Regions from separate parts of the Psychrosphaera sp. HA2-10 genome, predicted to be linked through region 3. Evidence: predicted binding sites of a transcription regulator. Region 3 holds the regulator's gene; each other region holds the start of a gene.
What was found. The regulator sigma-54, encoded in region 3, starts transcription at its own class of promoters, with help from an activator protein. The targets are predictions, from matches to a motif close to GTTGGCACGNNNNTNGNNT.
Positions count from the first base shown of each region.

Region 1: a site for sigma-54 is predicted at 7,990-8,008, ahead of ACZ1GV_RS02565 (DUF2726 domain-containing protein). Genes of this name have one in related genera too.
Region 2: a site for sigma-54 is predicted at 7,974-7,992, ahead of ACZ1GV_RS09075 (S8 family peptidase). Genes of this name have one in related genera too.

Region 1 covers NZ_CM146341.1:539,032-549,307, reverse strand. The annotation lists gene dnaJ (molecular chaperone DnaJ) at 1-444, opposite strand, end outside; gene dnaK (molecular chaperone DnaK) at 620-2,545, opposite strand; gene glnE (bifunctional [glutamate--ammonia ligase]-adenylyl-L-tyrosine phosphorylase/[glutamate--ammonia-ligase] adenylyltransferase) at 2,722-5,658, opposite strand; gene ACZ1GV_RS02570 (CYTH domain-containing protein) at 5,668-7,233, opposite strand; gene ACZ1GV_RS02565 (DUF2726 domain-containing protein) at 7,341-7,949, opposite strand; gene mtnN (5'-methylthioadenosine/S-adenosylhomocysteine nucleosidase) at 8,145-8,843, shown strand; gene ACZ1GV_RS02555 (cobalamin biosynthesis protein) at 8,867-9,805, shown strand; gene ACZ1GV_RS02550 (rhodanese-like domain-containing protein) at 9,829-10,212, shown strand; gene ACZ1GV_RS02545 (L,D-transpeptidase) at 10,219-10,276, opposite strand, start outside.
Region 2 covers NZ_CM146341.1:1,963,533-1,973,808, forward strand. The annotation lists gene paeA (polyamine export protein PaeA) at 1-657, opposite strand, end outside; gene ACZ1GV_RS09040 (cytochrome b) at 890-1,462, shown strand; gene ACZ1GV_RS09045 (YceI family protein) at 1,503-2,069, shown strand; gene ACZ1GV_RS09050 (TonB-dependent receptor plug domain-containing protein) at 2,188-4,296, opposite strand; gene ACZ1GV_RS09055 (DUF1289 domain-containing protein) at 4,408-4,695, opposite strand; gene fadR (fatty acid metabolism transcriptional regulator FadR) at 4,840-5,553, opposite strand; gene nhaB (sodium/proton antiporter NhaB) at 5,756-7,339, shown strand; gene dsbB (disulfide bond formation protein DsbB) at 7,342-7,872, shown strand; gene ACZ1GV_RS09075 (S8 family peptidase) at 8,033-10,255, shown strand.
Region 3 covers NZ_CM146341.1:2,368,238-2,378,513, forward strand. The annotation lists gene ACZ1GV_RS10820 (calcium/sodium antiporter) at 1-157, shown strand, start outside; gene ACZ1GV_RS10825 (KpsF/GutQ family sugar-phosphate isomerase) at 174-1,139, shown strand; gene kdsC (3-deoxy-manno-octulosonate-8-phosphatase KdsC) at 1,139-1,705, shown strand; gene lptC (LPS export ABC transporter periplasmic protein LptC) at 1,705-2,262, shown strand; gene lptA (lipopolysaccharide transport periplasmic protein LptA) at 2,255-2,743, shown strand; gene lptB (LPS export ABC transporter ATP-binding protein) at 2,759-3,484, shown strand; gene ACZ1GV_RS10850 (RNA polymerase factor sigma-54) at 3,537-5,030, shown strand; gene hpf (ribosome hibernation promoting factor) at 5,064-5,351, shown strand; gene ptsN (PTS IIA-like nitrogen regulatory protein PtsN) at 5,443-5,892, shown strand; gene rapZ (RNase adapter RapZ) at 5,895-6,755, shown strand; gene ACZ1GV_RS10870 (HPr family phosphocarrier protein) at 6,769-7,038, shown strand; gene mgtE (magnesium transporter) at 7,138-8,493, shown strand; gene ACZ1GV_RS10880 (CvfB family protein) at 8,550-9,398, shown strand; gene pmbA (metalloprotease PmbA) at 9,536-10,276, opposite strand, start outside.

The DNA.
Region 1 (10,276 bases), 1.2 Mb from region 3:
TTTACAAGACACCCATGTCGGCACTTTTATTTCTAGCTCTTTGCCTCGAACCGCGTCTTCTAAACTCATTTCTAAGTTATAACGAAGATCCGAGCCACGTTGCTGACGTTGTCCGCCACCACCACGACGACCACCGCCGAATATGTCACCGAATACGTCACCAAAAACGTCAGAGAAGTCGGCATGCCCGCCGCCAAATCCACCGCCACCATGACCATGTTCGAACGCTGCGTGACCATGTTGGTCATACTTATGACGCTTATCTTCGTCGCAAAGAACCTCGTAAGCCTCTTTCACTTCTTTAAATTTAACTTCTAAGTCTTTATCACCAGCGGTACGGTCTGGGTGATACTTCATCGCCAGGCGTTTATACGCTTTTTTGATGTCACGCTCAGATGCACCTTTATCGACACCTAGAACTTCATAATAATCGCGTTTAGACATAATAAAAAAAGTACCTTGTTATTTTAATTACTTCGCTTTTTATCACTTTGGCTTTACTTAAAAGCTAAGATAAAAAAGGCAAGAAATTAAACGTAAATTAACCATATTTAAGTAACAAACATGGGCGTATAAAACGCCCATGTTAATTTTTTCTAGCTTTACAGAGTGTTAACGATTATTTTTTATCGTCTTTCACTTCTTCAAACTCAGCGTCAACAACATCATCGTCCGCTGCGTTCGTTGCTTGCTCAGCTCCTTCAGCACCGGCGCCACCTTGAGCTTGGGCTTTTGCTTGCGCAATTTCCATTAGCTTTTGAGATGCTTCCATTAACGCTTGAGACTTAGCTTCAATCTCTTCTTTTGTGCCTGACTTAGACGCATCTTTAAGCTCATTAATTGCTTTTTCGATAGCTTCTTTATCGTCGCTTGGAAGGTCGCCGCCCGCTTCAGTCACTTGCTTTTCTGTTGCATGAGCTAATGCGTCTGCTTGGTTACGAGCTTGCGCTAATTCTTCAAACTTTTTGTCTTCTTCAGCATTCGCTTCTGCATCACGAACCATTGCTTCGATTTCATCATCTGATAAACCTGAAGACGCTTGGATAGTGATCTTCTGCTCTTTGCCTGTATCTTTGTCTTTAGCAGATACATGCAAGATACCATCAGCATCAACATCAAAAGTTACTTCGATTTGTGGTGCCCCACGTTGAGCTGGGCGAATACCTTCTAAGTTAAACTGACCAAGCGATTTGTTGCTTGATGCTTGCTTACGCTCACCTTGAAGAACATGAATCGTTACCGCTGATTGATTGTCTTCTGCTGTAGAGAAAGTTTGCGATTGCTTTGTAGGAATCGTTGTGTTCTTTTCAATTACAGAAGTCATCACGCCGCCCATCGTCTCAATACCTAGAGATAATGGAGTAACGTCTAGTAGTAATACGTCTTTAACATCACCAGAAAGAACACCACCTTGAATCGCTGCACCAATTGCTACCGCTTCATCAGGGTTAACGTCTTTACGAGGTTCTTTACCGAAGAACTCAGTAACAGCCGCTTGTACTTTAGGCATACGTGTTTGACCACCAACTAAGATGATGTCGTTTACGTCGCTTACAGATAAATCAGCATCTTTAAGAGCCATTTTTAACGGCTCTAACGTTGCTTGGATCATATCTTCAACAAGAGACTCTAGCTTCGCACGAGTAATCTTGATGTTCATGTGCTTAGGACCTGAAGCGTCCGCTGTCACATATGGTAAGTTAACTTCAGTTTGTTGTGCTGAAGATAATTCAATTTTTGCTTTTTCAGCGGCTTCTTTAACACGCTGCATTGCTAGCGGGTCGTTTTTAAGGTTCACGCCTTGATCTTTGTTGAACTCTTCTACTAAGTAGTTGATTACACGGTTATCAAAGTCTTCACCACCTAAGTGCGTGTCACCGTTTGTCGCTAATACTTCAAACGTTTGCTCGCCATCTACTTCATCAATTTCGATGATTGAGATATCGAATGTACCACCACCTAAGTCGTAAACAGCAACAACATTGTCGCTGCCTTTTTTACCAACACCGTATGCTAATGCAGCTGCAGTAGGTTCGTTGATAATACGTTTTACGTCTAGACCAGCAATACGACCAGCGTCTTTAGTTGCTTGACGTTGTGAGTCATTAAAGTAAGCAGGAACAGTGATAACAGCACCCGTTACTTTTTCGCCAAGGAAGTCTTCCGCTGTCTTTTTCATTTTCTTAAGAACTTCAGCAGACACCTGTGGTGCAGCCATTTTTTCGCCCTTAACTTCAACCCATGCATCACCGTTGTCAGCTTTAACAATGCTAAATGGCATGATGTCGATATCGCGTTGAACTTCTTTGTCTTCAAAACGACGACCGATTAAACGCTTAATTGCGAATAATGTATTTTTTGGGTTTGTAACCGCTTGGCGCTTAGCAGGCTGACCTACTAAAATCTCACCTTCATCAGTGTAAGCAATGATAGAAGGAGTTGTGCGATCGCCTTCCGCGTTTTCAATTACACGAGGCTTGTCACCGTCTAAAACAGCGACACAAGAGTTTGTTGTACCTAAATCGATACCGATGATTCTACCCATGAGATTTACTCCGAAAACAACTATTAAAAGGATAAATTAATTCTTGCACTATTAGTGGGGGTACTAAATAGGTTTTCAACTAAAAAAGTTAAATTTTTTTACAATTTTTTGAACTTTTTTTTGGTAACTGCAAAAGAGCTAAAAATTACATTTAAAAAAATAGCCCTAACAAGAAGTTAACTCATACCAAGGCTTTGCCAAATAGCCCTCACATCACACGCATGCTCTTCAACTAGCGTATGAGGAACGCGCTTTTCCTCTAAGTTTAACGATTGTTGATGGAACAAAATGCGATAGTCCTCGTAAGCTAACCACAACTTTTGACTATCATTATTAGAGATTAAATTGAGCTGAGCGGCCAGCTCTAGAAGACGTTTATTATCACAATAGTCCGCCAGCTCTTCAAATTGCTGGCTAAACTGTAGGACCAAATATTGGGTAATGAACTCAATATCCGCAATCCCACCGCGAGACTGTTTTAAATCGAACAAGGTGTCGCTTTCTTTACTAAGGTTATCAAACATACGCTGGCGCATTAAACTTATGTCTTTGATTAATTCTTCTTTATTGCGCGATGCCTTTAGAATATTTTTACGAACGTTCTCGAATTGAATGACTAGATGCTCACAACCGAAGACGGCTCTTGCTCGAACCAGGGCTTGATGCTCCCATGTCCAGGCTTCTTTATGTTGATAGTCGGCAAAGGTATTAATGTTTATTGCCAACAAGCCACTAGCGCCAGACGGCCTTAGTCTAGTATCAAGCTCATATAAAATGCCACTCGGTGTTCTTGTGGTAAAAAAGTGAAGGATCCTTTGAGCCAACTTTAAATAAAATTGCCTTGAGTCGATTGGCTTATTCCCGTTTGTCGCCTTGCTACTTTCGCAACCATGGATGAAAACTACGTCTAAATCTGAACCGTACCCCAACTCATGACCACCTAACTTACCATAACCAACTACGGCAAAGTTTTTATCCACGTCAGTCGCGCCGTCTGGATAACCATATTTTTTAACCATTTGACGCCATGAAAGATTCACCACCTGATTTAATATGGCTTCTGATAAAGCTGTCAAATGATTACTAACGCTAGGAAGGTCTATTATCTGGGAGATATCACAAGCCGCAATAATTAATTGTGAAGACAATTTAAACTGACGCAATATTTCCATTTGCAACTCTAAGTCGTCGTCATCAACTCTCAATAAACTACGTCTTAAGTCCGCTTCGTAGTCACTAAGTTTTGGAACGGTATACAATAATTTCGGGTCAATTAACTGATCTAAAAGTAAAGGGAAGTTTTTTAATTCTTGGCCGATGAAATGACTCGCTGAAACTAGGCTTACTAACTGAGTCAACGCGCCAGGATGTTCTACTAATAACGCCAAATAAGTTGTTCGAGCCGCTATTCTTTTTATAATTTGAAGGATATCACGACATTGCTGAGTAGATATTTGTTGGTGTTCGCATTCAGACATTAAATGCGGAACTAATAAATCCAAACGATCTCTACCTTTAGAGCTCAGTACTGCTTTAATTAAATCCGGTTTGAGTTCATTTAAACACAGCTCCAACGACTTGCGACTATCTAAGTCAGTGCTTACTGCACTTTCAGACTCTGTAGTTTGTAGTTCAACTTCTTGTGGGTCTGAAGACCAAGCTGATTGCCAATATTCAAGCCTAGGATCATTCTTTGAATTTTGTTCATTGGGCGCTTCGCCAATTAACTCAGCAAAAATGTGATGAATAACTTGGGTAACATTATCAACCTTTGTTAGTAAGTGCGTCCAGTCACTTAGCCCTAACGTGGCAAGTAATCGATATTGATTTATCTTATCCTTGGGAAGCGTCTGAGTCTGTTTATCATCAAATGCTTGTAAATATTGTTCGCAATCTCGCAACCAAAGATAACTTGCCTGAATTGCATTTGCTTCATTTTCGGTAAATATTTTTAATCTAGCAAGTTCAGGTAATACCGATAAAAAACTAGGTAGCTGCAGTTGAGGCTCTTTTCCTCCTCGCAACATTTGCAGGGCTTGTACGATAAATTCAGCTTCTCGAATTCCACCTTTGCCTAGTTTTATATTGTTTACTAAATTTCGTCTTACCACTTCCGTTTCAATCTGTCGTTTCATCGTACGCAACGACTCGATGACACTAAAGTCAATATAACGGCGATACACAAAAGGTTTTAGCAAATTAATCAGTTGGCTTTGAGCCGACGCTTCTTCATCAGAAGTAAAGTCATCATGAGCTAACGGCCTGGCCTTTAAAAGCGCGTATCGCTCCCACTCCCGGCCTTGCTCTTGGTAATAATCTTCAAGTGCAGCAAAGCTACTCACTAGTGGGCCACTGTCACCAAACGGCCTCAAGCGCATATCCACTCTAAAAACTTGACCATCAGGTGTTAACGTATCGAGTAAATGAATAATTTTTTGTGCTAATTTAGTAAAGTAAGCTTGGAAATCTTCTTGTTTTCGCCCCCCGGAAGTCTCTCCTTTTTCTCTGTAACAGAAAATTAAGTCTATATCGGAAGAAAAGTTGAGTTCATATCCTCCTAGCTTACCCATTCCCATCGCAATTAATGTGACACGGTTGCCATTGTTTAATATTGGTAAACCCCAACGAGGTGCTAAATCAGCTTCGGCCCATTGACGCGCCAGTCCGTAAAATAAGTCTGCCGCATAAGAAAGTTGACGCATGCTGTTTTTAATATCAATTTGACCAAGAAAATGCTGAGCAGCAATGCTTGTCATTATGTGCTGTCGGTGAATACGTAGGGCTTTTAACGCTTCTTGCTCATTTTTTGCTTGCCATTCTTTTTCGGTCATGGACCAGGTTGGGGTTTGCAAGTTTAAATGATTATTTGCCAAATCTTTTAGAATTTCCGGATAACGGGTGCAATTGCGGTAAATGAAGTCGCTAATAGCCAATAAATAAATCAATGTCGACGCGTTATCCTCGTCGACTCGGCAGATATTTAAGGCGCGAATCTCGTCTAAACGATGTTCACCCAATTGGCGTAACGACTCGTCTAAATGCTCTAGACTTATTATTGCACTATTGCCATTTTGCTTATTAGTGGCTTGTTCAAGCTCAGCTTCGTCATTCACAATTATAATCTACCAATACGGTTTAATTTGACTGATGCTGCCAATTGAGGCTGCTAACGCCTTGTTTAAGCTATCTTGCTTCCCCTTAACCCAAGCTAGATATTCAGAACTCACCACAGCATTTAACGATGTCTCATTATTTTCACCGTCTTGAATATCGACGGATAGTAATTTTTCAAGTCGCGTCAATAGTAAAAACTCTTCACAACCCACCAGCAAATCATGTTGGCTATTGTGCATTGATTCGCCCTGCTCTGCATATAAACTACCTAATGTAATCCCAGTCAATAAAGATTCTACAAGAGGCCAATAAAGGGCAACTAAGTTAGCTTTGTCGCTGTTATTTGTATAATTCGCTAGTGCCACCTGCACGTTTTGCCAGGCTTTTTCTAGCCACAAATTCGATAACTCAACAAGAGGCTCTTTCAACAAAGCCAAGTTTTCAAGTGGCATAGATTGTCGCCATTGTTTTTGGCTCAACCACTCTACAAAATTTACCACTAATTGGTTGTATTCAGTGGTACTAAAAAAGCCTACTGCTTTCATTAACTTTGATTCTGGTAATTGCTGCTGTGCCATTATTTCTGACAAATGCTCGCTGTTTTCTATTTCTTTTCGATACGGACTCTTGCGACTAACCAATTGGTTGAGTTGATAAAAGCTATCGACCCATTTGTGCTGATGACGGATACCTTTAAAGGCTTCAATAAAGTATTCTATTTGTGTTTGTGGTAATGCAGACGAAAAAAGCTGAAGTATATGAATAATCAATGACCAGCCATCAATGACTTTTCGAAGTGCTTTAGGTGACATTGACGAACAAAAAACTTGTTCATTGTGCTGAACAAATTTTAAAGCCTCGGATGCTGCCTTAATTAGAGCGGTTTCAAATTCTACATTTTCAGGAAGTTCTATTCGATTAAGATCGGTGCATTTCAGCATTTTGCCCGTCAATAGCTGATAACCTCGGGCGGCTTTGCTAAGGAAACCAAGACGCACATCCACTTGTGAATTGATGTAGTGAGCTAGATTAAACAGATCCTGTTCTTGGCCAGACACAAACTCAAGCTCAATTTCACTGATAATAGACTCTTGCGAACCCGAGCGAATAACACCTTGATCTAATACACATTCAATAACGGTGCCTGAAGGCATTTCAACGAGCCAAGTCGTTCTTTCAAAATCAGTCTCAAATAACAATTTCAAATTAGGCTGGATGTTGTTTACAACAAATCCTGTTGGCCATATGTTGTTATCAAATAAACTTAAGTCGGCAACTAAACTCAATGGCGTTGGTAACTCAACATTAAATTCTGGACGGCGATGAAGACCACCAATGTCTTGACCCGCTAACTTAACGGTTTGCTCAGCTTCAATATGACCGTCTGAGAACTTACTCGAGCGGATTCGAAGACCCATGTCAAAACTTCGTAACGTTTGATCATCTGTATCAAAATAACCATTACGTAGCTGCTTTTGGTGAGTTGTAGTGATATTAAAATGTGAAGAACTTAGTGCAGAAATAAACTTTGCCACTAAGTCAGGTTGGATAAGAAACTTTAACTCTATTTCCATTAATTAAGGTTCTGTTTGCTATTGGAGTGGTCAGGTTACCTAACTCACTCCACAAACTCAATGATTAGCCTATTTTACTGAAATCATCCATGATGATGGCAAGACTTCTAAGATGCCTTAGCAATGCCAAGACCACCTAGCTGTGCCTTTACTTGCCCAGCAGATAAAGCACCTACAGGTCGGCGAGGAATGTTACCTTTGAAAATAGGTTCTGGCGGATAGGCACGCTCTTTTTTGCCAATTTTGTATAAAATGCCATTTCTAATTTCGTCGACTTTGTAACCTGTTTTCACTTTTATACGAATATGAGGAATACCCGCCGCTTCTAGTGCGCCTGTTACGAACCAGTCTTGCTTTGATTTATGGCCGCCACTTGCTTGATTCACTAAATCGACCGCAGCAATGATGCGATATGTTTGAGGGTCACAAAGAACGTAATCAATAACTTTACTTGACGCTTTAATCATAGCCGAACGCTTGGCTCGACCTTTAACGCTATCTTTGGTCTCAATAATATCTTGCAGACGTACACGATTAACTATTCGGTAGTCATTCCCTACAGCTTTATCTAACAAAGCCAAAAAGCCTCGTTCAACGTTAGTAAATAGCTGTGACTTCTTTTTAAAAGGATAAGGATTGCTGGTGTCAATAAAGTGACTGGCCACTAATGCGATGGTCAAAATCAACCCTACTAATAAAACTAAAACCCATTCCATATAACTCTCCACTAAACGATAGATAATTCTCTATCGATATAAGCAGATACTGTGCCATTTAAACGTTTTATTTTTGACACCTACTTCTATTTCTGTTTTTAGTGCTTTTGCATAGCCAAGGAGCTATAGCTCTATTATAATTTCTCATAATTTCAGATTGATAGATTACTATCCAAATTTACAAGAGAGTTTGATATGACAATTGCGATTATTGGCGCAATGGAACCAGAAGTTGCCATTTTAAAGAACAACATGGAAAACCTGAACACCACAAAAATAGCTAACTATGAATACTTTTCGGGTCAGCTAAATGGTCAGGATGTGGTATTAGTTCAGTCAGGCATTGGCAAGGTTGCATCGGCTATTGCAACTGCATTGTTAATTAATAACTTTAATCCTGAATATGTTATTAATACCGGCTCAGCGGGTGGTTTTGACAAAGAACTAAAAGTAGGTGACATTGCGGTTGGTAATCAGCTTGTTCATCATGATGTCGATGTTACTGCGTTTAATTATGAGTTTGGTCAAGTGCCAAACATGCCTGCGCGTTTTAGTGCCGATGAAAAGTTGGTGGCATTGGCAAAAGAGTCAATCGCAGAAATGGATGAGATCACTTGTAAAGTGGGTTTAGTTGCTACAGGCGACAGCTTTATGTGTGACCCGGTTCGTATCGAGGCAACTCGACAGCAGTTTCCAGATATGCTTGCAGTAGAAATGGAAGGTGCCGCAATCGCACAAACTTGTTATCAAATGGATACGCCGTTTTTAGTGATTCGTTCACTTTCGGATATTGCAGGAGAGGAATCTCCAATGAGCTTCGATGCCTATCTAGAAATCGCGTCTAAAAACTCATCTGAGTTAGTGATGAAGCTTTTAAATAAATTATCTAAGTAACATTCAATATTATGATTGAAACAATGGCTGAACTTCCACACTTATTGGCTGCAGCCATTGTCATTGTTATTGAATGGATATTACCTATCCCGTTTCGATATTCGACTTTAAAATTATGTGCTCTTCTCGCCGATGCTATCGCTAAAAAGGTAAATAAACCCGGCAGCGATCGACAGCGCCAAATCTCGGGTTTCATGTCGTTACTTACCTATTTTGTATTTGTCACTGTCATTATTTGGGCATTGTTGTTTATCATGCCCTATGATGTATGGACAGAGGCGATTCTTCTATACATTAGCCTTAGTTATCACTCCGTCGCAAAAGTTAATAAATCAATAAAAGATGCCCTGCACAATAAGCAGAACACCTTAGCAAAGGACTACCTGGCCGAGCATGCTGAATTTGATACTAAACCACTATCGACCCTTGGAATTGTCAAAGGCGCTTTAGAGGTGGAAATACGTACGTGGGCAACCGCGTGGTTAACGCCCATAATACTATTTCTTACTTTTGGCGGAGTTGCTGCGATTGCGTATCGAGTATTGGATATTGCCGTTCAGCGTTGGTGTGCTTTCGACCCTAAATTTGATAGCTTTGGGTTGCCTAGCCTAGCAATCCGTTCGACACTAGATTGGCTTATTGCGGTAATTGTTGCGCCAATTTACTCTGTGTTTAAGTCGAGTCCTGGGTGGTGGCGAATGTTTCGTAAATATCAGCCTGACTGGCCAAAGCAACAAAGCTTAGTTGAACTAGTTTGGTCGTGCATAGTTGCAGCAGGTTGCAGAATTGAAATGGCAGGTCCCGCTATGTTTAATGGCGTAAAGGTAAAACGACTACGAATTAATGAGGGTCAGAAACCGTCTCAAACTACCATTGCTGAACTTCAAAGTTGGAATACCCGATTCATTATTTTTGTATTAGTGCTTATATTATTATTTTGGTTAATCGCTAATACTATTTAGTTATCTATTTATAAGGAGTTTTTATGTTAAAAAATCTATTTACCCTGCTCGTCAGTGTGTTGTTAGGGGTTATTAGTTATACGAGTACGGCAGCAGATACTGCTAAAATATCCGCTGAAGAGTATTTAAAAAACAAGGATAACTACCAAATTTTGGATGTCCGTTCGCCTAGCGAATTTGCCGAAGGCCATATTGAAGGCGCGATTAATATTCCACATCACGCCATTATTGATGAAATAGCGAAACTAAAAGGGATTGAAAAAACCATTGTTGTTCATTGCCGAAGTGGTCGCAGGGCTGAAAAAGCTGAATCTATGATGCGAAAAAATGGCCTTACCGACTTCATTCACTTAGACGGAGATATGCTTGGTTGGCAAGCAAAACAACTGCCTTTGGTAAAACCTTAATTGATTTTATTGCTCGGAAAGCGTGGCTTCAAGTAAGCCCTCTTTCTCAGTCTCTTTTGCTAAC
Region 2 (10,276 bases), 400 kb from region 3:
ATCACGCTTCGTCATTGCTGAAGAGAGTGTTCGCCCTTCTAATTCAAATACGTTTCCTAACAACTGATACTCTTGTTGTTGCAACGAGCCGTGTTCCGCGCCGGCTTCCATCATGGCAACGATGTCTTCTGTTGTAACTACATCTTCCCGTACTGTTGGCATTCTAAAAAGGCGCAAAATGAGATTTGTAATACTGTTAAAAAACATCACTAACGGCGACAGTCCATAGGTGATCCCATTCATTAAACCAACAATACGTGAAGCTACAGCTTCTGGCATGATCATCGCGATACGTTTCGGTAATAAATCAGCAAATAAAATGAATAAAGACGTAATAGCTAAAAACGACAATATGAAACTAATTTGTTCAGCTAGCGGCCCAGTGTACATAAGTGCAACTAGCTCAGATGTATATGGAGTAAGGGTCTGTTCGCCAATTATGCCACCTAAAATTGCAATCGCGTTGAGAGCAATTTGGATCATGGCAAAAAAACTACCCGGCTGTTCCTGTAATCGTATCACCGCCGCGGCTTTTTCATTACCTTCATCGGCCATAACTTTTAATTTGATTTTGCGGGAAGCAGCGATTGAAATTTCTGACATAGCAAACAAAGCACCAAATAAAATCAATATGGCGATGCCTAATAAGTCATTCATGTTTTTCTCCAATTTCTTTGGTTTAGCGGACGCTAACCGTCATTTTGCTTCACTAAAAAGCGCGCAATTATTATTGAATATTAGTTATACAGCAATATATTTATCGCACCTGCTTTAAAATAAAAAAACAAAAAATCTTTCGAAAAAAAAGAAAGGTTACTCCTATTAAAAGCAGTTTACTTATAGCTAACTAGATATAAACTAAAAGCTTGTATAGAAAGGATATTTGGCCATGTTAAAAAATTCCACAGAAGGTTACGGGAAAATTCAAATCATATTTCATTGGCTTAGCGCCATAATAGTATTTGGTTTGTTTGGATTAGGCCTTTGGATGATGGACTTAAACTATTACAGTGAATGGTATCGGACCGCACCAGATTTGCATAAATCCATTGGGTTGACTTTGCTTATTCTGACGATATGCCGCGTCATTTGGAAATTAGTTAATCCAAGTCCAAAAGCACTGTCGACTAATAAAATTGAAAACAAAATGGCTAAAGTCGCTCATTTAGCCCTATACCTGTTGATGTTTGCGATTATGATCAGTGGCTACCTTATATCCACTGCAGATGGTCGCGGTATTGACTGGTTTTGGCTTTTTGAAGTGCCTAGTTTGGGTGAATTTATCCCTCAACAAGAAGAGGTAGCAGGTGATATTCACGAAATACTCGCTTACTCCCTAATCGGTTTAGTGGTTTTTCATGCTATAGCGGCATTGAAACATCACTTTATTAACAAAGATAAAACGTTAATCAGAATGGTTTCATTTAAAACTCAAGAAACCTCTAAAGATGACGTTTCTTAAATACAATAAACTTTAATTAATAGTCACAAAGGAAAACAACATGAATAAACTTCTAACTTCGCTAGTTGCTGTAGTAGCTTTAGGTGCAAGTGCTCTAGCCACAGCTGCTGAATACAAGGTAGATATCAAAGGTGCCCACGCATTTATTAACTTTAAAGCAAGCCACTTAGGTTATAGCTGGTTAACAGGTCGCTTTAATAAGTTTGATGGTACGTTTAATTACGACGCCAACAACCCTAATGCCAGCAAAATTGTTATTAACATTGACCCTTCTAGCGTTGATAGTAATCACGCTGAGCGCGATAAGCATTTGCGCAGTGCTGACTTTTTGTCGGTTGATAAATTTCCAGAGTCAAAATTCGTAAGTACGAAGATAACTGATTTAGGAGACAATAAACTAAAAGTAGAGGGTGACTTTACCCTACATGGCGTTACTAAACCTATCGTTATCGATGCAGTTAAAATTGGTGAAGGTAAAGATCCATGGGGTGGTTACAGAGCTGGATTTACTGGCAACACCACTATTAACGTTGCAGACTACGATTTTAAAAGCGCTTGGGTTGGCGACGTTCAATTAGAACTTCACATTGAAGGTATCAAGCAATAAGCAATAAGTAATAAGCAATAAGTAATAAGTAATAAGTAATAAGTAATAAGTAATAAGTAATAAGTAATAAGCTTATCTTTAATTAAAAAGGCCACTTTAAATTGTGGCCTTTTCGTTTTTAAAATATTACTTGTAAGCCAATTGACGGTATTGGCGACTCAGGAAATTGGTATTCTTCTTCTCTTTCTGAGTAATCGGCATTGTATTCATATCCTCGCACACTTTTTTGTCCGTATAGGTTCAATACTTCAAAATAGATATTTGCTTCTTTTCCCCACAATGTGGTCTCATAATCTAAACGAATATCAAGTCTATGAAAATACTCTAGGCGGTCTGAGTTAAAAGCGGCTTCAACCGGGTCATAAAAGATCGGTGGTTGGCTTGTGTCTGGTTGTCCATTATCGCTTTGCGGGTAAACCGGATCCGCACCAACGATAGGTGTATACAGGCTTCCGCTTTGCATACGCCAACGCCCACCAATTTGCCAGCGTTCATTAATTTCATAATTACTAACCAAATTAATAATCCACGGTAAGTCATATTGGTAACTAAACGCTTCGCCCGTTATTTGATTAACACGTTCGGTTTTACTGTACGCTATGCTCAACCAGCCATACCAGTCATTTGATATCGCTTTGTTTACTAATAGTTCTGCACCATAGGCATCGCCGACGCCTTCATTTAAGTAGTTGCTGTCTTGACTGCCATTTGGCACACCACCTAGACTCGTTACCTGTAAATCAGGGTTACTTACCACTAACTCGTCCATATCTTTATAATAAGTTTCAAGTCGCCATGCCCAATCAGATTCACCTAAGTATTCGATACCTAACACATAGTGGTTTGACTGACTTAACTTTAAGTCTGGGGCGCCAAACGTATCAGACAAGTATTTGTATTGTCTAAACCATTGATGGTGTTGCCCTGCAGCTAGCTTTAATCTGTACTCATCATTTAATTGATATCGTAACGTCAATCTAGGCTCAATAAATGTTTCTTCTGTGTAGTCATTGTAGGAATAAGCAACGCCTAATCGAGAAGACCAATCACTGTTGATATCCCAATCGTAATCTGCGTATAGATTGTAAAAATTAATGTCAATTTCACTACTTTCAAATTCAGTATCCGCATAATAACTTGGCGGACAGACCTCAAACTCGTTATTACAAGGTTGCTGCTTACCTGTCACCGAGTAATCAACTGTTTGACTTCTAACTTCTATTCCGCTGTAAAGAACACCATCGGCTACGTCTTGGTTATTCTTAACCTTAAACATATAGTCAGTTGTAGTAGCATCTAAATCTAACAACCTACCAATAACAATGTCGCCACTGCGCTCTAAACGGTTAACAATTGTTTTTGTTTCACCAAAACTACTGTAGTTTGTCCATATTACACTCTGATTGTGGTAGTACTGGTCTACACCAATGCCCCCTTTTAAATCAGGGTTCTGTAGTACTTCATCGGCATCATCATCAAACAATAACGCAACTTCATCGTTTGAACCGGTTGCCTGCACCGTTAGTTTGTTATTGTCGTCTATATAGTTAACGTATTTGAATTGGTAGTCGTTATTAATTGGCGCTTGGTCAAACTCAAACTGCTCCTCGTCATCAAGCACTTTTTCAATATATAAATGAACAAGGCTCTGTCGCATTGCAAAATAAAATGCCGAACTTTCATTAATTTTCGACTCGAACAATAGGCCTGTTCTTAAAAAGCTAATATCGAATATCGCAGTTGGGTCAACAATCTCAGGATCTTTAAGGCGAGTATCTATAACACCACCAATGGCATCATTAAATTCTGGTTCCCAAGCGCCTGTTTTTAATTCAAAGCTACGGATTAAGTTGGGATGAAATGTGCTAAAGCTATCAATATGGAATACGTTGCCCACAGGTACGTCGTCAGATTGATAGTACATGTCTTCCGGTGAACTACCTCTGACTGCTGGCGCAAAACCTCTTGCTAAAACAATACCAGGAAGGCTTTCTATTGCTCGAATAGGATCGTTACCAGCACCTGGTACTTTTAAAATTTTATCTGAGCTGAGTTCTAATCCAGCATCTTTGGAACCAACCACTCGAATTTTTTCAATCTTTGTGTTTTTTGCTGATTCGGTAGGTTCCTCGTTTAGACCATCAAAGTCTTTAGTTGGTAATGCTTTCGCATTAAAAGAATAAAGTATCGATAGGGTGATAAATGATAAAATAAAGCGTGAGTTCACGAAGATGTCCTTTCCAAAAAAAGCTTAACTAGCTGAATTACGTAGTAACTTAATTAATAGTTTATTTTATTTGGAAACGCCTAACATTAAATTTTATGTAAGATACGAACACTATTTTTTATGTTCGGAAAACAAATCCAACGTCGGCTCATTTTCAGGATTAACAACACCCTGTTCTTCCAAGTTATTAATTTGCTTAAGCTCAAGTTTTTTGGCTAACCAACGACGCTTTCTCATCTGACAGAGCTTGATGACATGGCGTTTGTGCTCATCTCCTAACTTGGTCCAGCCAAAACGCTCATCTCGACTTCTAAAACAACCATAACAATAACCATTGGGTCCGTTTTGACAGAGTCCAATACATGGGCTGGGAATTTGAAATAGTTCTAACTGAGGCATTACTTGAGTTTAAGTGACGGATTATTTTTATGCAACAATCGCTGTGTTTTGAGGATAAATAGTAATAACTAACTGTTTATACGTTAGGTTTTAACAAAGCAAAAAAAAGCCCTGCGTTTGCAAGGCCATTATATTATATTTGATTTATTCAATTAAATCGGTTGGGAACGCATCGCGCATTTGAGTCCATATTTTTCCCGAATCAATACCGTACTTTCGTATCATGTAAATTGATTCGTCGTGCTTTTCAGCACTCGCAAATTTTTCTAAATCCGCGTAATAGTCTCTTGCTAACTGTCGAGCTTCATCATTTGAGAAGTAATGACCTGCAATCTTTTCCCAAAAGCCTTTAAAGCCATTCAGTACTAATACATAAATTGCGTTGCCTGAAGCATGCGCTAATTCATGGTTTAGTCGATAGTCAAAGTCAGCAAACTGTTGAGGGTCGTCAGACACAGCTAATGCTTCTTGTGCTAATTCAATGACTCTCTGTGGGTTATTTTTAATCGCACCACGAATGTAAATTGCGCTTAAATTTGTACGTGCTGATAGTAGCTGATCAATTAAGTCCACTGCACCGTCGATATCCAATTTTGCAAGGGTGGATAAAATGTTAACGCCACAGGTGTCCCAATAGTTATTTACCCGAGTCGGTTTACCGTGCTGTATCGTAAGCCATCCATCACGAGCTAATCGCTGAAGAACTTCTCGAAGAGTTGTGCGAGTAACGCCAATAAGCTCAGAAAGCTCGCGTTCCGCGGGTAAAATTGAACCTGGAGGGAAGCGATCATTCCAAATAGAGTCTACAATATATTCTTCGGCAAATCCCGCTGGGCTCTGCGCTTTTATTATTTTCATGTAAATATTCGTATCTGGTTTTAGTAAAAAACTGATTGTACCAGATGCTTTAAATTGCACAACAAATCAATTTTTAGTGTTCAAAACTAACAAAAACCGTTAAAAAGCACTAAATTAGTTATCAATTCAATTTTATTTTTAGTACATTGCTATGATACTAAAAGTGAAAAACCTTAATAATCAGAAGGAAGGCTAGGAAAGTATGCAGCAAAGTTCTCTGAGTGCTTTTTATCAAAACTTTTTAGGAAACTCTCCTGAATGGTACAAGCTAGCAATTATTGCTTGTTTGATAATCAACCCTATTATATTCATGATAGACCCTTACGTAGCTGGCTGGGCGCTAGTTATAGAGTTTATCTTTACATTGGCTATGGCTTTAAAGTGCTACCCACTTCAACCTGGTGGACTACTAGTTATAGAGGCTGTTGCCATCGGAATGACCAGTCCGGGTCATGTTCAGCAGGAGATATCGGCGAACATAAGCGTACTATTGCTTCTTATCTTCATGGTTGCCGGCATATACTTTATGAAAGACTTACTGATGTATTCTTTCACAAAGATGTTACTTAGAGTTAAATCTAAAATCGCCCTCTCCTTATCTTTCACCTTTGCAGCCGCTTTTTTATCGGCTTTTCTAGACGCACTTACCGTTGTAGCCGTAATCATTACCGTTGTTACTGGCTTCTACATGATTTACCACAAGGTCGCATCGGGAAAACAGTTTAATCATATTGAACACGACCATACTTCGGACGACCATTTAGACAACTTAAAGCGTTCTGATTTAGAAGAGTTTCGAGCTTTCATGCGAAACATCATGATGCACGCTGGTGTTGGTACAGCTTTAGGTGGCGTTTGTACCATGGTTGGTGAACCACAAAACTTAGTAATTGCTGAACGCGCTGGATGGCAATTTGTAGAGTTTGCACTAAGAATGGCGCCAATTACTATTCCTACTCTTATTGCAGGCTTGTTAACTACCTATTTAGTCGAAAAGTTCAAGATCTTTGGCTACGGTGCGAAACTACCAGAACCTGTTCGCTTAATTCTTATGGATTACGACGCTGACAGTGACGCAAAAATGACAAAACGTGACAAAGTTAAGCTTGCGGCACAAGTTGTGATCGCGATCTGGCTTATTGTTGGATTAGCCCTTCACTTAGCTGAAGTTGGTTTAATAGGTTTAACAATTATCATTTTAGCAACATCAGCAGCTGGTATCACAGACGAACATCAAATTGGTAAAGCGTTCGAAGAAGCATTGCCATTTACCTCGTTACTGTGTGTGTTTTTTGCCGTTGTCGCGGTAATTATCGACCAAGGCTTGTTTGCTCCAGTAATCTCATGGGTACTCACCTTTGAGGGCAAAACTAAATTAGTCATGTTTTTCATAGCCAACGGCTTATTATCTATGGTCAGTGATAACGTGTTTGTTGGTACTGTTTATATTAATGAAGTAGCTGCGGCGCTTAAAAAAGGCATCATTACTCGTGATGAGTTTGACATGCTAGCCGTGGCAATTAATACAGGTACAAACTTACCTTCTGTTGCGACACCAAATGGTCAAGCCGCATTCTTGTTCCTACTAACATCTGCATTAGCGCCATTAATTAGATTGTCTTACGGTCGCATGGTATTCATGGCAATACCTTATACAATTGTACTGTCGGTAGTTGGTATATTGGCTACCTATTACGGCTTATATGAAGCAACCGAATGGCTGTACCAAAACCACTGGATTGAACATCATGTGGGCCTTGGTGAGCCGAGTTCTGCTGGACACTAATAATGTCGGTAGTAAATAACCTTTCCACTTGGCCAGCTTCGCGCTGGCCTTGGTTTATATTGGCGCTTAGTGCTCTCGTATTAGAGTTAACCGCTTTATATTTCCAATACGGCATGGGCTTAGAACCATGTATTATGTGTGTTTATCAACGCGTCGCGGTATTAGGTGTATTAATTGCGGCTATTCCTGCGTTAATTCGCCCTGATGTAATACTATTGCGTGCGGTGAGTTTTTTAGCATGGATTGTTGCATCTGTGTGGGGCCTAAAGCTAGCGATTGAACACGTTCGAATGCAAAATCCAGACAACTTTATGTTGCTTATGACCTGTGACATATATCCAAATTTCCCAAGTTGGCTTCAGTTACACCAATGGTTTCCAAACGTATTTGAACCACGAGGCACCTGCGGTGATATCGACTGGGTGTTTTTGTCGTTATCGATGCCGCAATGGATGGTGATCACCTTTAGCATTTACGTTTTGACGGCAATATTTTTCCTCTTTGTTCGCCTTGTCAAAAATAAGTCATTATAAACTCGGTTCTTTTTTCCCATCATAAATAGCTGGAGACTCCTGAAAACGTGAGCTTCCAGCGCTCCCCACCAAAAATAATATTTTTATTTAAACAGGCAAACTTTGGCACAAAAACTGCTTTTTATTTGTTTCATAATAATAATAAAAGGTTTTAAGCATTATGTTTTTACCAAGATTGAGCAATAAAAAATGGACTTTGTCGTTTGCTGTTGTAGGTCTTGTTGCAGTCGTATTAACTCTGACTGGAATGAAAAGCTACCAATCACACCAAGCATATATTTTGCAGGGTGCTAGCAAAGGTTCAATGATTTCATTAGTAAATGAAATTGGTGGTGAAGTTGTACATGACTTTGCCGTAATACCGGCAATTTCTGCCATGCTGACAGACGATCAAGTTTCAGCAATTAAAAAGAACAATCCACTAATTCGTCTTTTCTCAGACGCTAAAGTAAAGCTTGATGGTAAATCGGAAGAATGGCATAACAAAAAGCCTCTTCGTTTTAAAGCAAAACAGAGTAAAGTGGTTTGGACAGCAAAAAATAAAACTAGTGAAGATGCAGAACTAGAAAGCATCACTATTAACTGGCCTGCCGCAAACGGTGCGTTAAAAAACTTAAAAGTTAACGGTGAAAAGCTAGTTAAAAATGTAGACGGCAATTCTTACACTCACTATTTCGATAATTTAGTTTCTGTTCAAAGTGGTAGTAAAGTAAAACTGGCCATGAAGTTTGATTCTCTATCAAGTGTTTCAGACTCAGATTATTACATCGCTTTAAACTTATCTGATGGCTCTGTTGTTGAACTAGACTCGGTTAAGCAAAATATTACTCGCAATGAACAGCGTGATACCTACTTCCCGACTCAAGTACGTGCAAATGAGCTACACGAAATGGGTATTACTGGTCGCGGCGTCGGTGTTGCTGTAATAGACTCTGGCTTAGCTAATTTTGAACAACTTGAATACAATTCATTTGGCGAAAAACGTGAAATCCACCGTTTATCACTGGTTGGTGGTAAAAAAGACAAGTTTGGTCACGGTACTCACGTAACAAGCCTTATCGCAAATAGCGAAGTAACTTACACTGAAGATGGTCAACCTACTAACTCTTTCAACGGTATCGCTCCAGATGTTGACCTTATTTCTATCAAAGCATTTGATAAAAACGGTGACTCTACATATTCAGATATTTTATCTGCCATTATTTATGTTATCGAAAATAAAGATCGCCTAAATATTAAAGTTTTAAACTTATCTTTTGGTTCTGAAGTTCAATCCTTGTATTTCTACGATCCTATTAACGTTGCTTTAATGGCTGCATGGGATGCCGGTATTACAGTTATTACTTCTGCTGGCAACACAGGCCCTAACGGCATGACAGTTGGTGTTCCGGGTAACAACCCATATTTAATTACTGTCGGTGCAACTTCTGATAATTACACGCCTTTTAATTTTGAAGATGATTTTGTTGCTAGCTTCTCAAGCTCAGGTCCTACTCACGCTGGCTTTATCAAGCCTGAACTAGTTGCTCCTGGCGCGCACCTACAAGGCTTAATGTCTGAAAAATCATCGTTATTCAAAAACTATAGCGTTTACGACGACAACAATGGTTACTTCCTATTATCTGGCACGTCTCAAGCGACGGCAGTGACTTCTGGTATTGTTGCGCTTATGTTGCAAGACCAACCAAACCTTTCACCTGATGATGTTAAGTGTCGTTTAATTGACACCGCTCGTATGGCACAAACAAAAGAAGGCGATTTAGGTTTTAGTATTTTCCGTCAAGGCGCAGGTATGGTTGATGCCTATGAGGCAGTAATGAGCCAAGCTTCTGGCTGTGCTAATACGGGTATGGACATCAAGAAATCGCTTCAAGCAGAAGAGTTTTACTCTGGTCCAGCACGCTGGAACCCTGAAACTGAAGAATACTATGTTTTAGAAAACGATGGATTCGAATGGGATGGTACTGCTGAAGATGCACTAACAACTCAAGCGATTATTTGGCCTCCAGGAGGATCAAGTAAAGACTTGCCACACCCGAAGAAAAAGGAATCTACATCAAATGCTATTATTTGGCCTCCAGGTGGGTCTAGCAAAGATTTAAAAACGAGTGCTATTATTTGGCCTCCAGGTGGGTCTAGCAAAGATTTAAAGACAAATGCTATTATTTGGCCTCCAGGTGGGTCTAGCAAAGATTTGAAGACAAATGCTATTATTTGGCCTCCAGGAGGGTCTAGTAAAGACTTGAAGACAAATGCTATTATTTGGCCTCCGGGTGGGTCTAGTAAAGATTTAAAAACAAATGCTATTATTTGGCCTCCGGGTGGCTCTAGTAAAGACTTACCTCATAAGAAAGTGACTACGAATTGGGTAAATCAAGAATAAAAATAAAAGGCTCCTCATGAA
Region 3 (10,276 bases):
GGCTGCATCGCGTGATATTTTTGTGATGATAGGTGCAACTGTATTATTGTTAATTATGGCAATGAGTTTTGCGCAACGCACTCGACGTATAAATCGCGTTGAAGGTTTTATTTTACTGTCTGCGTTTGTTGGTTATCAATTCTTGCTATTTGCCTAAGTTTAAGGTTTTAACTATGAATCCTTTAGTTTTATCTGCATTAAAAGTTATCGAAATTGAAAAAAATGCGATAGAGAATTTAGTCCAATCTTGTGACGAAAATTTTGTTGCCGCGTGTAATATTATTATGGGTTGTAAAGGCCGAGTGATAGTAACGGGCATGGGCAAGTCGGGACACATAGCTAATAAAATTGCAGCTACGTTAGCAAGCACAGGCACTCCTGCATTTTATGTTCATCCAGGCGAAGCAAGCCATGGCGATTTAGGAATGTTCACTAAACAAGACGTTGTCCTTGCGCTTTCGAACAGTGGCGAAACGTCTGAAATTGTTACTCTACTGCCAGTTTTAAAACGATTTGGTTGTCATATCATTGCTATGACAGGTAATAAACAATCAACTTTAGCGCAAAACAGCGATGTTCATCTATTTTCAGGTGTAGAAGAAGAAGCCTGCCCGCTAGGCTTAGCACCGACCGCTTCAACGACGGCAAGCCTTGTACTTGGCGATGCCCTCGCCGTTTCACTATTGGAAGCAAAAGGTTTTACAGCAGAAGACTTTGCACTAAGCCACCCCGGAGGTGCTTTAGGTCGTAAGTTATTACTAACAAACAAAGATATAATGCATACAGAAGATCGCATCCCTGTTGTTAGCGATCAAGCAACCTTAAAAGAAGCGATAATCGAAATGTCCGCCAAAGGTCTTGGCATGACTGGTATCACCGACAAGGACAACACCTTGATTGGTATTTTTACCGACGGTGATTTACGCCGCTGGTTAGATCATGACTCATTTAAAACGGATCTTAAAATTACCAATATAATGACGACAAACGCTACCTCTTCAAAAGCCAACGTATTAGCAGCTGAAACGTTAACTTTAATGGAAGCCAAAAAAATTAGTTGTTTATTTGTCATTGACGAGCACAACAAACCCATCGGTGCGCTTAATATGCATGATTTACTGAAGGCTGGAGTTATTTAATGAAACGATTTGAAACCTGGTATCAAAAAGTCTCAACTGACGTCAGTGCTCGCGCTAAGAATATTAAATTGCTTATTTGTGATATTGATGGCGTGTTTTCAGATGGTTCTGTATACATGGCTAATAACGGTGAAGAACTCAAAGCATTTAATACAAAAGATGGCTTCGGGCTTAAGTCTTTAATGAATATAGGATGTGAAGTTGCAGTCATTACCGGGCGACGCTCTAAAATTGTTGAAGACCGAATGACAAGCCTAGGCGTGAAATACATATATCAAGGTATGGAAACAAAACTAATCGGTTTTGATCAACTGTGTGCAGACTTATCCGTCACCCCATCACAAGTTGCTTTTATTGGTGATGATTTCCCTGATGTACCAGTGATGCAAAAAGTCGGGTTGGCTATTTCAGTTGCCGACGGCCATCCTTATGTAAAAGAGATTGCACACTACTGTACCGTTACTCATGGCGGAAAAGGTGCCGTGCGCGAGTTAACCGATCTGCTAATCATGGCACAAAAAGGTGAAGCGTTTATTACCAGTAATTTTGAAGGTTCAAGTACCTAATGAGACTTAGATTACTTGTTCTCCTTATTTTTGTTGGCATCAGCCTTTACCTTTGGTTTCCAGCTTTTACCAATCAAAGTAATGCTGATGACTCAGAAGAGCCTGTGTTAACGCCTGACTTCACTGCAACATTACTGCATCAAGAAATGTTCGACAAAAACGGTACTTTAAAGCAAGAGGTGTTCTCACAAAAAATGGAACACTACGCCCAGTTAGCTTTGACTTACTTCGAGCAGCCCGAATTTATTATTTATCAAAACAATGCTCCGTTTTGGCGATTAGCCGCAGATCTTGGCAGTGTTCAAGATGGCCGACTAACCTTAGACAGTAACGTTAAAATGTACCAGTTAACCAATAACGAACTCGTAACCAGTATTGAAACCCAATACTTAGAAATAGATCTCGACACTCAAGTCGTTGAGACCGACAAGCCAATTATAATTCGCGGTGAAAAAACAACTATTGAAGGGCAAGGTCTAACTGCCGATCTTAAAGCTCAAACAGTGAAACTTAAACATCACGTAAGAACAATTTTAAAAGGGACGAAAAATGACTAAATTCATCAAGATGACGCTTGTTATGCTTGCGTTTGTTGGCGTTAACGCTTTTGCTAACGACGATCTGATTATTGATTCTAAAAACCAAGATCTTGATTACAAAAATAACACTATGTATTTCAGCGGTAACGTAAAAATACAACAAGGGACGCTCACGATCACTGCTGATGAATTATATGTAATTACAAAAGACGGCGTAGGCGAAAAACTAATAGCAAAAGGCAAACCTGCTCGCTTTTTGCAAAATGATCCTAATAACGAAGCATTAGAGGCCACAGCATTAGAAGTCGTTTATATGATTAATGAGCGTATTTTAGAATTGAATGGCCAAGCTAAATATAAGCAAGGTAGCTCGATTGTTGAAAGTGGTAATATCGTATTTGATTTAAATGCACAAAGAGTCAAAGCTGATGGCGACAAGTCCACAGGTGGTCGTGTAACTACTACGATAAAAACGAAAAAAACACAGCCAAATAATTAAGTAGAGAAATTAAATATGACCAAGTTGGTGGCAAAGCACTTAGCCAAATCCTATAAAAGTCGTCAAGTTGTTAAAGATGTGAGCTTGTCGGTAGAAGCTGGTCAAGTAGTTGGCTTGTTAGGACCAAATGGCGCCGGTAAAACAACAACTTTTTACATGATTGTTGGTTTAGTGCCTAACGATAAAGGCTTAATTCAGCTTGATGATATCGATTTGAGTCACGAACCGATGCATGTAAGAGCTCGCAAAGGCATTGGTTATTTACCACAAGAATCGTCTATCTTTAAAAAGCTGACAGTTTCACAAAACATAATGTCGGTACTAGAGATGCGAAAAGATATCGATGCAAACCAACAAGCTGATTTGCTTGATGACTTAATTGCTGAATTCCATATTGATCATATTCGCGATAGTCTTGGCATGGCATTGTCTGGTGGTGAGCGACGCCGCGTAGAAATTGCAAGGGCATTGGCTGCCGATCCAAAAATTATTCTATTAGATGAGCCTTTTGCGGGTGTTGATCCTATATCTGTCATAGATATAAAGAAAATAATTCAACAATTAACAGCAAAGGGAATTGGTGTACTTATTACCGATCATAATGTCCGTGAAACACTTGATGTCTGCGAAAAAGCCTATATCGTTAGTCATGGAGAGCTTATTGCTGAGGGAACTCCGGCTCAAGTGCTAGAAAGTGACATAGTTAAGAAAGTTTATCTTGGTGACCAGTTCAAACTTTGATATTTTGGTAGCACGAATAAGTTTATTTTAGTCAGTACTTTACTGGGATCAAATGAGACCAACATTACAACTTAAAATGGGTCAGCAGTTAACAATGACCCCGCAATTACAGCAGGCTATTCGTCTGTTGCAGTTGTCGTCATTAGAATTGCAACAAGAGATCCAAGAAGCCTTGGATAGTAATCCTTTGTTGGAAGCTGATGAAGAGCATGGCTCAGTTGAACAAATCGATTTACCACAGGACAACCATGATCGTCATGAAAATGAAGCCTCTGTTTCATCTAACGACGACGATATCGAGTGGACGCGAGAAGAACGCGATACAAACGAAAATATACAAGATCAGACCATAAGTGATGACTTGCCCACAGATTCCAGTTGGGATGACTACATGAGCGCAGCTCCTGCAAGCTCAGGCCCTGCTTACGACGGTGAAGACACCGTTTATCAAGGTGAAACAACTGTTGATATTCAAGACCATCTAAAATGGCAATTAAATCTATCCCCTTTTTCCGAACATGACTTAGCTATTGCAACAGCCATTATTGATGCTATTGATGACAAAGGCTTTTTGACGGTATCTGTTGAGGATATCGTTGAGTCTGTAGACATAGAAGATGTTGAGATAGAGGAAGTTGAAGCGGTTTTAAAACGCATCCAACACTTTGATCCCATTGGTGTTGCAACGCGAGGGTTACAAGAGTGCTTGTTGGTTCAGTTAAAGCAATATAGTCCTGACACACCTTGGCGTGAAGAGGCTATTGAACTTATTGCTGAAAATATCGACCTCTTAGCGAACCGTGATTATCGCACTATAATTCGCAAAACAAGATTAAAAGAATCAGAATTAAAAGAAGCACTAGACTTGATTCAACAACTGAATCCAAATCCCGCAAGCCTAGTTATAAAAGACGAAATTGACTATGTAATTCCAGATGTTACCGTCGTAAAGAAAAAAGGTCGTTGGTTAGTAGAGCTAAATCCTAATTCTATGCCTAAAATTAAAGTGAACGAACAATATGCTTCACTGTCTAAAACTTCAACCAATAGCTCTGATGCGCAATTTGTTCGTTCACACTTACAAGAAGCAAAATGGTTTATTAAAAGTTTAGAAAGCAGAAACGACACTTTATTGAAGGTATCTAATTGTATCGTGCAACAACAACAAGCATTTTTTGAATACGGACCAGAGGCGATGAAACCAATGGTTCTAAATGATGTAGCAGAAATGGTCGATATGCATGAGTCCACGATATCGCGTGTGACAACACAAAAGTTCATGCACACTCCCAGAGGAATCTTTGAGTTAAAGTATTTCTTTTCTAGCCACGTTAGCACCGAAAATGGTGGTGAATGTTCATCCACTGCAATACGGGCTTTAATAAGAAAGTTAGTTGCTGCAGAAAACCAAGCAAAACCGTTAAGTGACAGTAAGATTGCTGATATTCTGGCCGAACAGGGCATCCAAGTAGCCAGAAGAACTATCGCAAAATACCGGGAATCGTTAAACATTCCCCCTTCAAACCAGAGAAAACGATTGGTTTAACAATCCATTTTATCAATTCAGAAGGAAGTGCATATGCAAATTAATTTAACTTGTCGTCATGTCGATGCAACAGAGTCTTTAAAAGAGTATGTTGATACGAAATTTGCAAAGTTAGAACGTCATTTTGACCATATTAATAACGTCCACGTGATTTTAGACGTTGAGAAACTCAACCAAAAAGCAGAAGCAACCATGCACGTAAATGGTGGTGAACTATTTGCGGCATCCGAGCATACTGATATGTATGCTGCAATTGATTCCTTAATTGATAAACTTGACCGTCAAGTAATTAAACATAAAGAAAAGTTAACTAGACATTAACTCTTTTTATTAATTTTAAAGCGCCATGGACGGTGCTTTTAACCAATCTTTTGAGATTTAAATCAAAAGAGTAAAGCAGTAAAAGATAACCATGAATGTAAAGCTACTCCTGCGACCTGAGTGCACAAAAGTGCTGACAGATTGCCAAAGCAAGAAAAAGATCCTCGAACACATCGCAGAGATCGCGAGTACAAAATTACCAGATCTCACTTGCACAGATATACTCTCGAGTTTGATGAATCGAGAAAAGTTGGGAAGCACAGGAATAGGAAATGGCGTTGCTATTCCTCATGGAAAAATAAAACCAAATGAAAGCCCAGTGGCGGTATTAATTGTTATCCACCCTGGCATTGATTACGATGCAATAGACAATAGACCAGTTGACGTATTTTTTGCGTTACTCGTTCCCGAAGATCAGTGTGATGTGCATTTAAATACGTTAGCATCAATCGCAGAGATTTTTGATAATAAAGAAATGCTTCGTAAAATAAGAAGCGCCGAAACTGATAATGATCTTTACCAAATAATTGAAGCTGCTTAATCATGCATATATTTATCGTTAGTGGCCGTTCAGGCTCAGGGAAGACTGTCGTATTAAGAGTACTAGAGGATCTAGGCTACTATTGCGTAGATAATTTACCGGTTAATCTATTACCTGCATTATCACACTCCTTATCTAAAAATTATCCTCAAGTTGCCGTCAGTATTGACGTTAGAAACTTACCCAGCTCTGAACAAGAGTTAATGGATAATTTAGATTTCTTACCTAAAGGCGTAAAGACGACCGTTCTATATATAGATGCTAAAGATGACGTATTAATTCGTCGCTATAGTGAAACAAGACGCCTACACCCTTTAACCAAAGGTGATGCGTCATTACCTGATGCAATCGCACAGGAGAGTAAGCTTTTAGATGGGTTATCGTCTAGAGCAGATTTATATATTGATACCTCGGATTTAAATGTTCATCAACTAACCGAGATGGTGAGAGAAAAGATATTAGGGAAGTCTGATAAAGAACTTATTATTACGTTCGAGTCCTTCGGTTTTAAATATGGTGTACCAAATGATATCGATTTTGTATTTGACGCTCGATTTCTACCAAACCCTCATTGGGAACCAGAGCTTAGAGCATTAACCGGTTTAGACTTACCTGTGAAAGATTTTTTCTCTAGTCAACCACTTGTGAATAAATTCATATTTCAAATCAATAACTTTATGTCCACCTGGCTACCTCACTTAGAGCGTAATAATCGTAGTTATTTAACGATCGCAATAGGCTGCACCGGAGGAAAGCATAGGTCTGTATATATTGCTGAAACGCTAGCTGAGCAATTCCGTTCTCGTGGAAAAAATGTAAAAACTCGCCATCGAGAGATGAGCCGTTATTTAGAGCAACTGTAAGGTCACAACCCCAGTGTTATCACGAACAATTACAATCCAGAATAAGCTTGGGTTACATGCAAGGGCTGCGACGAAATTGGCGCAACTCGCCTTACAATTTGATGCAAAAGTTCAAATACAACAAGGTGATAAAACCGCCAGTGCGGATAGCGTCATGGGCTTACTAATGCTTGCAAGTAATCAAGGTAAAGAGATACACGTTACCGCAACTGGGAGCGATGAAAAGCAAGCTCTCGAAGCTATTTGTGAACTTATTTCTAATCGTTTTGATGAATCTGAATAACTAATTATCTCGCTACAAAAACAACCAGTTACTATCATAAAACGCTAATCTAAGTTAGACTTGTGCACAAGGTAAACAACAGAAACCTACGCTCAAGAAATGCCAGAACTACTAGAACAAGAATATACAATTCCTATTAATGAACTTAATACTGCCATCAGTGACGGTATGTTTGTTCGTGTGCGGAATATGCTTGATTCTATGGCCGCAAATGACATTGCACTGTTGTTACATTCTTCTCCTCCAAAAAGTCGTGCCGTTATTTGGCAACTCATTGACAGTAGTATTCAAGGCGACGTTTTAGAAGAGCTTTCCGATGAAGTTCGTAATCCAATATTACGAGCAATGGAACCGGAAAGAGTTGCTGAGGCTGCTACTAATCTTGACGACGATGACTTTTCAGAAGTACTAAGAAGTATGCCCGATGCTGTTTATCGTCGAGTGCTGAAGAGCATGGATAAACAAGATCAAGCGCGCGCAGAGAGAGTGATGTCATATGAAGAAGACTCTGCAGCGGCACTAATGAATACCGATACAGTAACGGTTCGTCCCGATGTGACCGTTGACGTAATATTGCGATATTTGCGATTAAAAGAGTCTTTACCTGAAAATACCGATTACCTTTATGTAGTCGATAAGCAAGATCATTTTATTGGTGAAGTATCTTTGTCGGCACTTGTTACCTCTAATCCTAGTAAACTGATATCAGAAGTAATGGAAACCGACTTCGAAGTGATTCCTGCATCTATGCACGAGTCCGAAGTGGCAACCTTATTCGAACGTTATGATTGGATGACGGCCCCCGTAATTGACGAGCATGGTTTGTTGTTGGGCCGAATTACTATTGATGATGTTGTAGATATTATTCGTGAAGACGCTGAGCACTCCATGTTAAGCATGGCGGGTCTTGACGATGAAGCCGACACTTTTGCTCCAGTATTAGACAGTACCCGAAAGCGTTCATTGTGGCTTGGCGTAAACCTATTCACAGCATTACTCGCCGCTTTTGTATCAAGCTTATTTGAAACAACACTTGATGAATTGGCGTTTTTAGCAGTATTAAACACCATAGTCCCCAGTATGGGCGGTGTAGCGGGTAGCCAAACCCTAACCTTGGTTATTCGTGGTATGGCGGTAGGTCACGTTACAGATTCAAACTCTAGATGGTTGCTCGGTAAAGAGCTTGCTATCGGTTTCCTAAATGGTCTTATTTGGGCTGTATTGATTGCAGGTGTTGTTGCCATATGGAAGCAGGACTTAATGCTTGGTGGCGTACTCGCATTTGCTATGCTCATGAACCTAGTTGCAGCTGGCTTATCTGGCGTATTAATTCCACTTGCATTAAAACGCATGAACATAGACCCAGCTTTAGCAGGTAGTGTTATACTTACCACAGTGACCGACATAGTCGGCATATTTGCATTCTTAGGCACGGCGACTTGGTTGTTATTGTAACCTCGTTTAATTAGTAATTAGTCGCGATGCCTTCTCAGTAAAATTGGAAAAATTAAATGATTGAAGTTGGAAAAACCAACACCTTCCCTATCTCAAAAATCGTCGACTTTGGTGTTTTTGTGGATGCTGGAAATGGCGACGAGCTACTAATACCCCGTAAGCACGCTCCTAAAGACGCAAATGAAGGCGATGAAGTAACAGTTTTTGTTTATCTTGACTCGGAAGATAGACCTATCGCCACGACACAAAAGCCTAAAGTTGAAGTAGGCCAATTTGCTTATTTAAAAGTAACTGATGTAACCCGCGTTGGGGCATTTGTTGATTGGGGATTAGATAAAGAACTACTCGTTCCTTATGGTGAACAGCACAGGCCGATGGAAGTGGGTGAACGTTATTTAGTCTATGTATATTTAGATGACTTAGATCAGCGCCCTACTGCCTCATCAAAAATTGATAAATTTGTAAAAGACGAAAACGAAGGTACGTTTAAACCTGAACAGCAAGTCGACTTAATTATCGCCAATAGCACAGATTTAGGCTACAAAGCTATTATCAACCATAGTCATTGGGGTTTGTTATTTAAACAAGATGTTTTTCAACGACTTAGTTTTGGTCAAACTAAAAAAGGATTTGTAAAACAAATTCGCCCAGATGGTCGTATCAACTTAAGCCTACAAGGTGGACAAGTTACTCGAGATAAATACTCAAAGATCATCATGGAGTTTTTGAAAAAAGAAGGCGGTTTCGCGGCCGTTCACGACAAATCTAAGCCTGAAGTTATCTCCAAGTTATTTGGTATGAGTAAAGCGGCCTTTAAAAAGGCAATTGGCGGTCTCTACAAGTCTGGCGATATAGTTATTGAAAAAACTGGTATTCGTTTAGTAGAAAAAGAGTCTGGTGAATAGCAAAACTAATCGAACTTAATAAAAAAAAGGAAGCCTAGGCTTCCTTTTTTATTCGCTATATTACTGCGTTAGTTAATGTATAAATAACAGTCAATTTAGCTTAGCTCTCTCAAAACTATTAGCCTAAAAAACCGTATTTAGTTACCCGCAATTTTCATGTTCTCAATTAATACTGAACCAGTTTGAACAGCACCACGACGCTCAACGTCGCCGCCTATAGCAACAATTTGTTTAAACATAGTTGCTAAATTGCCGGCAATTGTCACTTCGGATACTGGATACTGAATTTCACCGTTCTCAACCCAAAAACCCGCTGCGCCACGACTGTAATCGCCGGTAACTGTATTAACACCCTGACCCATAAGCTCAGTCACTAATAAACCTTTATCCATTTTTTTGAGCATTGATGCTAAATCTGGATCGGTTTGACTGATAAACCAATTGTGGATACCACCAGCATGACCTGTCGTTTGCATCCCCATCTTCCGAGCAGAGTATCCAGTTAACAGATAAGTAGTAAGTACACCAGCCTCAATGATATTTCTATCCTTTGTTGCTACCCCTTCTGAATCGAATGGACTGCTTGCCAGGCCTCTAAGCACATGAGGCCGCTCTTCAATGGTTAAAAAGTCAGGCAAGATTTTTGTATCTATGCTGTCCATTAAAAACGATGAATTCCGATACAAGCTACCACCACTAATTGCAGAGACTAAGTGGCCAAATAGTGTAGACGCAACTTCAGCATGAAATAATACTGGTACTTGGCAAGTATCTAGCTTTCTGGCATTAAGCCTTTCAATTGCAGCTTTTGCAGCTTTGTTGCCAACAACTGAAGCCGCATCCATTTCTTCAAATACACGATCAACTGTGTAGGCATA